4 regions of the Chryseobacterium sp. SG20098 genome follow, and region 3 is predicted to be linked to each of the others. Evidence: riboswitches for the same ligand, from Rfam matches in the RefSeq annotation. Region 3 holds a riboswitch; each other region holds the start of a gene.
The links. A riboswitch is a leader RNA that binds a small molecule or an ion and turns the genes downstream of it on or off. The one in region 3 is predicted to bind cobalamin.
Positions count from the first base shown of each region.

Region 1: another riboswitch for cobalamin. It lies ahead of metE (5-methyltetrahydropteroyltriglutamate--homocysteine S-methyltransferase); the one in region 3 lies ahead of RHP76_RS22260 (T9SS type A sorting domain-containing protein).
Region 2: another riboswitch for cobalamin. It lies ahead of RHP76_RS08875 (TonB-dependent receptor plug domain-containing protein); the one in region 3 lies ahead of RHP76_RS22260 (T9SS type A sorting domain-containing protein).
Region 4: another riboswitch for cobalamin. It lies ahead of RHP76_RS08180 (acyl-CoA thioesterase); the one in region 3 lies ahead of RHP76_RS22260 (T9SS type A sorting domain-containing protein).

Region 1 covers NZ_CP134622.1:257,757-260,970, reverse strand. The annotation lists partial or broken gene metE (5-methyltetrahydropteroyltriglutamate--homocysteine S-methyltransferase) at 1-1,640, opposite strand, end outside; cobalamin riboswitch at 1,819-2,005, opposite strand; gene RHP76_RS01175 (Lrp/AsnC family transcriptional regulator) at 2,201-2,662, shown strand; gene RHP76_RS01170 (LytR/AlgR family response regulator transcription factor) at 2,686-3,214, opposite strand, start outside.
Region 2 covers NZ_CP134622.1:1,948,205-1,951,418, forward strand. The annotation lists gene RHP76_RS08875 (TonB-dependent receptor plug domain-containing protein) at 1-1,686, opposite strand, end outside; cobalamin riboswitch at 1,718-1,896, opposite strand; gene RHP76_RS08880 (T9SS type A sorting domain-containing protein) at 2,034-3,214, opposite strand, start outside.
Region 3 covers NZ_CP134622.1:4,858,508-4,861,721, reverse strand. The annotation lists gene RHP76_RS22265 (esterase-like activity of phytase family protein) at 1-995, opposite strand, end outside; cobalamin riboswitch at 1,221-1,412, shown strand; gene RHP76_RS22260 (T9SS type A sorting domain-containing protein) at 1,475-2,578, shown strand; gene clpP (ATP-dependent Clp endopeptidase proteolytic subunit ClpP) at 2,761-3,214, opposite strand, start outside.
Region 4 covers NZ_CP134622.1:1,790,034-1,793,247, reverse strand. The annotation lists gene RHP76_RS08185 (DUF4932 domain-containing protein) at 1-1,197, opposite strand, end outside; gene RHP76_RS08180 (acyl-CoA thioesterase) at 1,372-1,755, opposite strand; cobalamin riboswitch at 1,870-2,050, opposite strand; gene RHP76_RS08175 (hypothetical protein) at 2,085-2,885, opposite strand; gene RHP76_RS08170 (ATP-binding cassette domain-containing protein) at 2,916-3,214, opposite strand, start outside.

The sequences.
Region 1 (3,214 bases), 520 kb from region 3:
CAATACACCGTCATCGGAGTCGGGCGGGAAACATCACCGAAAATCACAGGAGGTTTCACACAACGGCTTCCGTAGCTTTGTACCCAACCGTTTTTAGTGAATACAAATCCTTCCAACTGTTCCCCGAAATATTCCACCATGTCGTTTCGTTCAAATTCTCCATGAACCAATACATCAATTCCGATGTCTTCCTGCCAGCGGATTGTTCTCTGCGTTTCCTGTTTCAATAAGGTATCATATTGTTCTGCAGTAAGCTCTCCTTTTTTAAATTTTGCTCTCCAGCTTCTTACTTCTGTGGTTTGAGGGAATGATCCGATTGTAGTGGTTGGAAATAATGGTAGCTGCAATACTTCCTGCTGTTCTTCTTTACGGATTTTGAAAGTATTTATTCTCTGAGCATCTTTTTCAGTAACTGAATTCACTCTCTGTTTTACCTGATCATTATGGATAAGAGAAGAAGTTCTTCTGCTTTCAATGGCTCTTTTATTTTCTTCAAATGCTTCAAGAACCTGTTCATTTTCCGTTCCGGATGCCAGTTGTTTAAGCGTTACGACTTCCTTTACTTTTTGTTTAGCAAAAGCCAGCCAGTTTTTAATTTCAGGATTAAGACTGGTTTCAAAATCAAGGTCACAAGGTGAATGAAGCAATGAACATGATGGTGCAATCAGAATTCTTTCAGATCCTAATTTCTCAACAGCTTTTCTGATGAAAGACAATGATTTTTCGTAATCATTTTTCCAGATATTTCTACCGTCGGTTACTCCTAATGAAAGGCCTAAGCTTTCCGGAATAACATTCAGAATATCATCTAACTGTTCAGGATTTCTCACCAGATCAATATGCAATGTATTCACCGGAAGGGAAACAGCAATTGATGCATTATCTTTTAATCCGTCAAAATAAGTGGCAACGATAAATTTCAGTTTCGGAAAACGTTTTCTGATTTCGGCATACACAGAAAGATACGTTTCTTTGGCTTTTTCTGTTAAATCCAACGCCAGAAAAGGTTCATCAAACTGAATCCATTCCGCACCCTGGTCTTGAAGTTTGGTTAAAATCTCTGTATAGACTGGAAGAAGATTTCCAGCCAGATCCAATTTATCGAAGCCTTCTTCTTTTTCTTTTCCTAATAACAGATAAGAAACCAGTCCGATAATCACCGGTTTTGCATTGATTCCCGCTTGTTTTGCTCCGGCAAATTCATTGAAAATCTTATCTGAGCTCAGTTTAAACTGTTGATTTTTATAAAATTCCGGAACGATATAGTGATAGTTGGTATCGAACCACTTGGTCATTTCCATGGCAGTGATATCCAATCCGTCTTTCTGATATCCTCTTGCCATTGCAAAATAAAGATCCAATTCAGTATTATTCTTTTTAAGCACCACTTCATGGTAACGTGTTGGAATGGCTCCTACTACAAGGCTCATATCCAACACCTGATCATAGTATGAAAAATCATTACACGGGATAAGGTCTATCCCTGCTTCTTTCTGGATATTCCAGTTTTGGTTACAGATAGTTCTTCCGGTATTCAGAAGTTCTTCCAAAAGGATTTTACCTGACCAATACTGTTCGCAGGCTTTTTTGAGTTCTCTTTTGCTACCAATACGCGGATAGCCAAGGATGTGAGTTTGCATTTTTTAAAACTTTTTAATTAAACTTATTGGGAAAGTTCTTTAAAAGGCTTCGTAATGTTTTATCGGAAGAAGTTTCAGGAAAGTCATGACATAGCAGACAGCGTAATTTCCTTTACAAAAGAAAATACCCGAATCCGATATATTATCTGTATGACCCCAAAGCTTCAGACCGCGAAAGCATTGTCAATTCAGTAAAGGCAGGTCTCCTGACTTGTAACAGTTTCCGTCATCCTTCCCGCTTTTGGCAGTGGATCTGCAAGGACAGAAACCTTTGGTGTGTTACTTACAGTTGCGCGACAGCTCGTGATTTGCACACGATTCCCTATTAATCTACGTTAAGTAAAACCTTTTCTGTTTGATGAAGTATCTGTAAAGAACTGTACTTTTACCTTTAACTATGGTCATCAGTAAAAGTTTTTAATTTTGTGTAAAATTAGCAATACAGAATAAAAATACAATTATTATCAAATAATTAAGCAAATTAAACTTTTAAAAACAAAAATAAAAGCATAAAATTCTGTACATTTGAATGTTTTAATCATTTAAAAGAATAATATTCTGTGGAACAATTCGATGATAAGGACTTACAGCTGCTAAGGCTGCTCCAGAAAAATGCTAAACTCACCGTTAAGGAACTTGCGAAAGAGGTAAATCTTTCTACCTCACCTGTTTTTGAAAGGGTAAAAAGGCTTGAACAGGAAGGTTTTGTTAAAAGATATGCGGCCGTTCTTGATGCCGAAAAACTGAATCGCGGATTTACGGTTTTCTGCCAGATCAAGCTCAAAATTCACGACAGATCGATAGGTTATGATTTTGTAAAGGAGATTTTAGAAATCGAAGAAGTTGCCGAATGTTACAATATTTCCGGGGATTTTGATTTCCTTCTGAAAGTTCAGGTACGGGATATGAAGCATTATCAGGATTTTGTATTCAATAAGCTTGGATCTGTGGATTCCATAGGGAGTACCCACAGTACGTTTGTGATGGCTGAGGTAAAAAATAACCATGGACTGACTATTTAATGGAATAAAACCGGAAAACCTATTTATTCTTCAATCCATTTTCTGAACGAGGAAGTATTGCTTTGGCTTGTGACAAGATGATCTTTCTGCCCTTTTATCTGAACGGAAAGTGTATTTTTATTGTATCGCTCTATTCTTTCAATATGATGTTTCTGAACAAGCTCACTACGGTTGATCCTGAAAAAATCAGAAGGATTTAACTGCATTTCAATTTCTTTTAAAGTAGATTCATTCAACAGATGTTTTTTTCCTGCTGTATCAAAAGCAAAAACAACTCCTTCTTCTGCTCCAAAGAAAGAGATCTCTTCCGTATTGATAAAATAAAGCCCCTGATGTGAACTGACAGTGAATCTTTTCTTATAATTTTTCTGTGTATTGTTGTTGTTCAGCATTTGCTGAAGTTTTGCCAAAACATCTTGTGGTTCTGAATGAGTTTTTCCTAATAAAAGAAATTTATCCCATGCTTTTTGGAAACGGCTCTGTGAAAAAGGTTTTAATAAATATTCAATTCCGTTGCTTTCAAAGGCATTCATCCAGAACTGATCATACGCT
Region 2 (3,214 bases), 2.2 Mb from region 3:
ATTTAAAAGAAAATAAGGATCTATGGCATCTGACCTTTTTTCGTCACTTGTAGTATACGTAACGCCATTCAGCTGCCCCTGTGCGAAAAGTTTAAAGAAACCATATTCGTAATCTATATTGGCATTTCCTCTGTGCATAGGAACGTAAGGTCTCTGCATTTTCGTTTCTTTATCAATAGACTTTGCATAATAGTATCCTGCATTGGCCCGGATTTTATGATTACCCCATTGTTTGCTAAAGGACAGCTGGGATTCTAATCCATAGGATTCAACTTTATTGACATTGAATGCCTGCCAGTATCCTTTAGCCGTTGGAAGCCATGCAATAAGATCTGTGATGTTCATATAGTATGGAGACAAAGTAAGTCTGAAATCTCCTGCTTTAAACACATTCGTCATATCGAGCTGGGTAGAGGTTTCCGGTCTCAGGTCTTTATTTCCTCCCGGTTCATAATAAATATCATTAAAGGATGGAAATCTGAAGTTTTTTGATACATTAAGGCTTACATCATACCATTTTGCTGCACTCCATTTTCCGGAGAACGAATACATCAACGGTGACTTCACATCTTCCACAAAATCTTTCTTGAATCCACCCTCAAAACGCAGATCTTTTGTTGCAAAATATCTTAACAATCCTGAAACAGAACCAATATTTCTGCTGACGCTGGATATTCCGTTTTGATATCCTTCTCCTTTATTAACCTGAAACTCTCCTATGATATTAAAATTCCACTTTGAATTCAGGAAATAATTAAAGTCATTTTTAAAGATATAATTTTTCCCGGTTCCACTACTTGATTTAGGCTGATTTAACGAACCAAAAAATTGAAAATTCTCTTCCGTATAAGCTGCTTTAAGGGAATTACTGAACTTTGTTTTGTTCCAGTCCCAGGAAAGAAGGCTTCTTACACTTTGAGTTTTATATTTCGTTTTTGTTCCCGTTTCTTCATATACAGGAAAGCGTTGTGAAGAATCAAAAAACTGGCTCTGCCACGAAATTTTATGATCGTTTGTGATTTTATAGGATGCTCCTACATTGAACGTTGTATTGTAATAACTTCCGTTTCTGTTGATATAGTTCAGGTCACTTACCTTATAATCATTTTCACTTACAGAATAATTTCCAGAAGCCTTAAAACTGAACTTATCATTGCTGTAAGAACCTTTTATAAAGTTATTATAGGTATTAAAAGAAGCCACTTCAGAAAATAAAGAACCATGGAAGCCTTTATTAAAATCCAGGGTATTATTCAGGTGAATACTTCCCCCGATGGCACCACTCCCATATACTACACTTCCACCACCAGCTTTTATACCAATCTGATCATAGCCGAACAAAGCAATATTATTAATATCTCCCTGTCCCAGAAAATTAGAATTGATATTAATTCCATTCCACACAAAAGCAGTCTGCTGAGCGGTAGTTCCCCTGAAAGAAGGTGAAGAAACGGCACCACGGCCATTTTCTTTGATAAAAACCTGTGACTGAAATCTCAGAAGTTCAGAAAGATTACTGGAGTTTTTCTCAGCATCTTCTGCCGAAATTATTTTTACGGGATGAAAAAGTTTCACCCTAATCATCTGATTATCGAAGACATAAACAGTATCGATGGCTTTCTCTTGTGCAAAAAGAAAACAGCCATAAGATGAAAAAAGCAGTACTAAAGATCTTTTTATATCCATACTTTTTTACTTTTCCTCCGAAAGCAATATGTTTTTTAATTATAATTCCGGCAGGTCTCCTGACTTTCGCATTCTGCACCTTCCCGTTATTAAACAGTGGTTTTTTGCAGAAACTTGAGTTGCGATTTACAGTTGCGGGGACAGTCCGGGAGTTACACCCGATTCCCTTTTCATTCCAAAATACTGGAAACCAAAATTTTTGCAAAGATAGTTTTTTATATGTATTCACCAAAAACCAGACTTTTCTATACACAACATGCTATCCTTTTGCTATATACACAAAAAAGAACGGCCGCTTTCAATATTGAAAACAGCCATTCATCCCACTACTTTACTATTTATATATGTTATTTTTTAATGAATTTATAAGTCTCTTGTTTTCCTCCCTTCATAGAGTATTGCAAAATATAATCTCCTTTTGACAGGGATGAAACATCAATCTGCCCTTCTACCGAATCAAATGATTTTACCTTTTGTCCCACCATATTATAAATTTCGGCTTTCTCTATTTTTCCTGTTCCTTTAAAATATAGAATATCAGTCACAGGATTAGGATAGACACCCATATTATTTTTCTCTTTCACTGCATCATGCACCGATAAAAATTGAGAAGTATCCAGATAAAAAGCGATCATCTGCCCTGAAGCATTCGTCCCTGATCCGGCAATTTTCTTTCCGTCCTGTGAAATGGCCAAAGGAAGCCCCATGGTTACTCCATTCGTTGCAATTCCCAAAGAGGCTGCATAATCATTCAGATTGATCCTTCCGGTAGCAGAAGTCCAGATAAAACCTTCCCCTGACATAGGAGGTGCTCCAAATGCTCTATAATATCCAATTACTTTTTTCCCATCAGCAGAAATCCCGGTGGCACCTCCTTTGAAGCTGAAAGAAGCATTAGGATGCGTTATATAAGTAAGTCCGCTCACAGCATTCCAGACATAGGGATTAGGATTTGCTGAGCCTATGATTGTATTTCCATCTGCAGAAATTCCTCCTGCTTCCCCTACATTATTTCCATTATTATCAGTAATAAAAGTTTCTACTCCATCCTGCCATTTAGCCCCACTTCTTGTTCCGGTTGGCTCATCCTGCCAACCTACAATTACTGTTCCTGCCGCATTGATTGCGTTTGCTCTGGAGCTGCGTCCTGCAACGATACTTCCCAGATCTACCATTCCGTTTGCTTCATCCCATTTCACAGCATGTGCGTTTGCAGCAGTAAGAAAACCTAAACCTACAATCGTGCTTCCATTGGTAGTCATCCCCCAGGTTGAACTTACACTACCGTCCCATCCTGTAGGAACAAGCCCGCCTCTGTTTACCCAGGTCGAAGTAGCTACATCATAGGTTGATATCTCATTAAATCCCGTTGCTGCATTTGTTATAGAGGACGAAATTTTGGTTCCGTCATTCGAAACAACAGTTCTACCCGCTGCCGGATAACCGTTTGATATAGAACCTATCTGTACAAGTCCTCCTGCTGCATTCCATTTATATATTCCTCCTGCGCTTGTATGCATGCTTACCA
Region 3 (3,214 bases):
TTAACTTTCATTCCGTCCACATCGGTGATATCGGCTCCGTTTACATCTGTTGCATTGCTAAGATTGATTCTGTATACTTTTTTTATTCCTCCCTGAGAACCGAAATTTCCATCTCTTTCAATCACCAGGAATTCATTATTGCTTAATGCGGTAATATCGCACACTGAATCAGAAGCTCCTCCTTCCTGCTTATATAGAAACTGTTTAGTCTGCCCTGTAACCGTATCAAATGTGACAATTCTCGTTAAAGTTTTATTGGTAGCCAATACCTTACTGGGAACATACATCATCGACTGCATGGTTCCTACCAGCGTTCTTCCGTCCGGGCTCATACAAAGTCCTTCCATTCCTCTGTTGGCTCTTCTTTTCGCTAAAACAGCAGGTAATTTTCTAGGTCCTGTATTTACTCCGATCGGGCTTATTCTTTCCATCTCCATTCCATCAGCACTGTAGTGTACAATATGCGGTCCATATTCATCAGAAACCCAGAATGTACCGTCAGCGGCAGCAACAATACTTTCGCTGTCAAGACCATACTGATCAGTACCTAAGACATTTCCGGAAGCATCATATGCTACTTCCCCTGTGCTCCCCATTCCAACAGGATTTGGAAGTCCGGTAATAGGCTGTCCGGATGGATTTTTAAGTTTAATATATTTGATGACCTCTACATTTCCGTCAGCATTGATTTTAAAATGCATAATGGTTGGAGTAAAATTAGGAGTAAGAAACTTTTTCCCATTCTGGAAGTCGGTGTTAGGTCCTCTATCGGTAATGACATAGAATTCGCCTTTTCTGGTAGGATGAGCCGCAGCTCCGGACCCAAAACCTCCGTTGATAACATCCACTCCGTTTATCGTAGTCAGTTTTGAAAATGGAAACTCCTGAGGGAGTTTGGAATAATTAATATCCTGATTAACCATTGCGATATCGTCATCACTTTTACATGAAGCCAATACAGCCAGTATACCCACAGAACATAGTAATTTTTTCATATGCTATTTTATGGCTGCGAAAATAGGACTTGATTGTAAACTGATCTTAAATACAATGATAATTGTTTTTTAACAATTGAACAGACAGAATGCATTGAAGATAAATAAGAAAAGAATCTATTTAAAAATGAAAAACCGACAATCCAACCAAATTATTAATCAATTTGAAAATCATTTTTTTTAAAGGAAAATAATTCACAAAACGGACTTATCAATTTATATGATATATTTGCAGCGTTTTAAGGCTGAACAATGTTCATTAATAGGGAATCAAGTGAGAATAATATTCAAATCTTGAGCTGTACCCGCAACTGTAAACTGTTTAAACTTACTGCACAAAAACCACTGGATCTGAAAATCCGGGAAGGAAGTTGTAAGATGTGAGCCAGGAGACCTGCCTTAAAACACCAGATTCAGAGAAAGAATTAGTTCTGCTCTGAAGATAAGTTTCGGGAATAAAACTTTAAATTAATTATATCATGAGAAAAATCTATCTTTTTTTCTTACTGCTTTGCATGCAGGTATTGTCGGCCCAATTCACAGAAAACGACATTAAATTTTGGGTAGGAACCGGTTCTAAAAAAGCATATTTCATTGCAGACTTTAATGATGACAGCACCCCAAATTCTTATGCTTGGGGATACCGTTTTGACGGAAATGGCTTAACCATGGAAGACATGATTACTGCTATTGCCGCTGCAGAACCTAAAATGGAAATTGAAATACCATCCGGATTTCTGTACAGTTTAAATTACAATCATCATACTCCCAGCCTTGACGACTATTGGTCAACCTGGTCAGGAAACACTCCATCAACTATGGCATTCAATAATGGTGTGAACAATGATCTTTTAGTGGACGGAAGATGGTATGGAGCTTCTTATAGTTTTTCCCCTCCTACAATGCCTTCCCCACCAGTTCCAGCCTACAGTTCTGCTTGGTTTGTTCCCTCGCAGGTTACAAACTGGGTAGGAAGCGGAACTAATAAAAGTCTTGTCGTTATTGATTTCGGAACTGATAATGCCAACGGAAATGCCAATTCTTTTGCTTTTGGAATTAAATATAACGGAAGCATAACTGCTGAACAGGCGTTACAACTGATCCAGTCTCAAGCTTCTTATTTTAATTTTGCATCAGCGAATAATCAGATTACTAATTTAACATTGAATTCATTTACTGGAAATACTTCCGGATCAGACAGCTGGAAGTTATATAAAGGAAAAGATCTATCAAGCTGGCAAACAAAAGCCAATCTTTCTCAGATTCAACTGAGTAACAATGACTGGTTTGGATTAAGTTTCGGGCAAAGAAGACCATTTACCCCCACCGAGGCACAGCTGACTTTAGGAATTTCTTCTGTGACCAAGAAAAAATTCAATATTTATCCAAATCCGGCAAGTGATTTCATTCAGATTGAAACGGCTGAGAAACTGAAAGAAGTGAATATTTACTCTGTGACAGGACAAAAAATAATGACTTCTCAGGTTACTAAGATTGATATTCATTCTTTAAACTCAGGAGTTTACTTTGTGGAGATTAAAACAGCTGAAAGTGCTACGGTACATAAGATTGTTAAGAAATAGAGAAAGCGCCTCAAGGCGCTTTTTTTGTGAGGATATGGATAAAATATACTGTTACAACCGCCCCGTCAAAAATTCTTTGAATTATTGCCACCCTCCAGCGAATGTAAAATGAGTGATTAAAATATAATCCAACAAAAAAACCGCACCAGATTGGTGCGGTTTTCTGATGATGTTATCATCAATTATTTTTTCTCTGTGGATCTTTGTAAAACCTCATCTACCATTCCGTAACCTTTAGCTTCTTCAGAAGTCATCCAGTAATCTCTGTCAGAAGATTTTTCTACCCACTCATACGTTTGTCCTGAGTGATGACCGATGATTTCATAAAGCTCCTGCTTCAGTTTCAACATCTCTCTCAAGTTGATTTCCATATCAGAAGCAACTCCCTGAGCACCTCCTGAAGGCTGGTGGATCATTACTCTTGAATGCTTAAGCGCAGAACGTTTTCCTTTTTCTCCGGCAACCAGTAATACAGCTCCCATTGAAGCAGCCATACCTGTACAGATTGTCGCTACATCCGGCTTGATGATCTGCATGGTGTCATAAATACCTAGACCTGCATATACACTACCACCAGGAGAGTTGATGTAGATCTGAATATCTTTTGAAGGGTCAGCACTTTCCAGGAATAAAAGC
Region 4 (3,214 bases), 2.1 Mb from region 3:
GGTATTGCGGGTTTCTTTTCCATCAATGTATTCATATAATTTGAGCTGAAGAGTCTTTGTTTTTTTCATAGGCTCTGTGAATTGTACCACGATATTATTGAGATCAGTTTTCTCAAAGTCTTTATTATTGGAATTGACAACGGAAGGCTGGGAAATTTTGTTTCCTGTTTTCTTCGTCCACTTTAATAATGGAATATATAATTTTTCCAGATTCTTTTCCTTTTTATAAAGCTCTATAAGCTTCTCCGAGAATAAATTCTGAGCAATAAAACCGCGTCGGATATTCACTTTATGATAAATCGCTGAAAGACTGTCTGTTTTTTCTTCTGGAAATTTTTCGTTGATGAACAAATCGTAAACAGCCCATGTCATATATTCATTGAATGAATTTATTCCCGGGTATCCTGATTTTTTATCCCAATTCGTAAGGTTGAAGCTTTCCGTTATCTCCTTTGAGTACTGATCTGAAATAGGATTTACATACCCATGATCGATTTCTGAAAATACGGTGTGATTATCAAGAATCCTTCTTGCGAGATTACCTTTTAAATTTCCAAGGATAAGATCTTCTCCGATATTTGGAAAGTCTACAGTTAAGGAGCTATTGATATCCCTGTGGCAATTCTGTCCGCCTACCAAAGGAGATATGGCAATAATGTATTTCTTATCTGTTTCATTGGCTGGTCTTTTTGCTATTTTATCCAAAAAAGTATAAGTATCATTGATGTAATAATACTCTTTGTAATTGGCAATTAAAGTATTGTAAAACGACTGATGATTTTTATAAAAGGTTCTGTAATTTGATTTCTTTACAAAATCATTGATGAGCTCCAGATTTTCATCTACTTCTTTAGGACCAAAGGAATTGAAAGGAAAATCTCTTTTAAGTAAGCCTTTTTCATCAAAAGAAAATGCATAGAAATCAGTTCGGAAGCCTAAGAATTTTTTCCAATCTTTTCTTGAATAATTTACTTTTTTTAGTAAAGGATGATCTTTTACAGGCTCAAAATACGTGATGATTTCATCATAATACGGTGGGATTTTCTGTACGTCATAAGGATCTGTTCTGCCATATTCAGTGAGGGCCAGAATAATATTTCCTAATTCGTAACTTTCTGAAAGTTCAATTTTAACGTCTTTTTGTGCTCTTAATGTAATGGATAGGATAAGGGTAATGATTACAATAATCTTTTTCATGAAATATCGGTTCTTCTATAGTTTTTAGTGACAGCAATGTAAAAATAATTTTTTTGCCATGCTAAAAGTAAATATAAAAACAAATGAACTCCAATTATTCTTTGGTTGAGATATACTATGTTGTGTTGAATGGAAAAGTTTCGGGCGGCCAGAGGCCGCCCGAAACTTTATTGTTTATAGTATTTGGATTGGTTTCTTGAATTCGTCAATCGCTACAAAAGTAAAATCACCAATAATTGCTTTTTCTCTTTCATAGGAATACATCTGCTCGGTGTAAATTTCAACGTTTACTTTCATACTGGTTTTTCCCACGTATGAAACTTTCCCGATCAGCTCAACGATGGTTCCGGCAGGAATAGGTTTTTTAAAATCGATCTTGTCACTGCTTACCGTTACCACTCTTTTTCTGGCAAAACGGGTTGCTGTGATAAAAGCTACCTCATCCATCAGCTGCATCGCTGTACCTCCAAAAAGGGTATCATAGTGATTGGTTGTGTTAGGGAAAACCGCTTTAAAGATTCTGGTTTCGGATGCTTCAATTCTTTCTTCTGTAGTCATATATCATTATTAATTAAAGCGATAGGAAATGATTGGAAACAACAGAATAATAACAGGAACTTATAGAATTCCTGAAACAATCCATCAGATCAATACAACTTCAAATCGCGAAAGTTACATGTTTAAGAAAAAGGCAGGTCTCCTGACTTGTAACATCATTTATCTCCTTCCCATGCCTCGCACAGTGGATCTTTGATAAAGACTTCAGTTACTTACAGTTGCGCGACAGTCCGTGATTTTCACACGGTTCCCTTTTAATCTGCAGTGATGCAGAACCAATTTCTGTGATGAATAAGCGTAAAAACTTTTCGAATGCAAAAATAATGAATTTATTCCGGATTATGGTAAATAATCTGGCTGATTACTCTTCCTTTCTTAATCGTCCAGAGAGTAGTGTATCTGTTTTCCCCTGAACCGTTTATCATATAAAGAAAAATATTATCGTTGTCAAGTGAGGTTACTCCAACGTTTTCAAAATCCATGGTAGGCTGGAACATATTTTTGATGGCTTCTCTTACAAAAACAGATCCTCTTCCGGGCTGCTGTACTCTGATGGATTTGATTTCGGTCATACCTTCCGGAAGGTCATTTCCAATTCCCCATGGTTTTACTTTATCAATCGTAAGAATTTTTCCTTCGGCATCTTTTTCCTTTTTACGGTATCCTGCATTGGAAGGATAAATATCAATCACCACTTTGCTTCTTTGGGCAGTAGGAATCTTAGGATCAGAATTGTCAGTAAAAATAAGAGATCTTCCGTTTTTAGATTTAGATGGAGTGTAGGCAGGAAGCTGGTCTACATAAGCAATACGCCCTTTATTTACCATTCCTTCTTTATCCAGAGTTTCATACCGTACAAAAGGTTTGTCGTCATCCTGTTTCTCCGGATATTTGATCCAGATCCATTCTGTTTCTCCGGGAGCAGGTTTTACATAAACAAATACATCTCCTTTACGCATACGGATCTTGTCTACAATTTTTCGGTAATCGTCTTTATGTACACGTACGTTGGCATATCCTTCTTCAGCTTTTACAACTCCAAAAGGAACTTTAGTCTGCCCTTTTACAAAAGCAATAGATAAAATACTGAAAGCGGATAAATAGAATGCTTTATTTATGAAAGTCATCATGAAAATTTTTTGATCCCTCAAATATATAAATTAAATGCTTTTCGGAAGATAATTATACCGCTGCAGTTCTTTTAAATCTTCTATTTGTTTTAGATAGCCTTCACGCAGAAGAAATATTTGGTGTGAAATATCAAGAACTTCCTGATAATTATGATCAGAAATAATGAATCCCTTATACGCAGACTGTTCAATGATTGCAGCTTTCAATGCTGCAGAAATTTTTGGAGAAAGGCTATGGAAGGGTTCGTCCAGTAAAACAAAATCAGCTTCAGAATAAATTATCATTAAAGCTTCAATGACTCTTTGCTCACCTCTGGAAAGATTTTTAG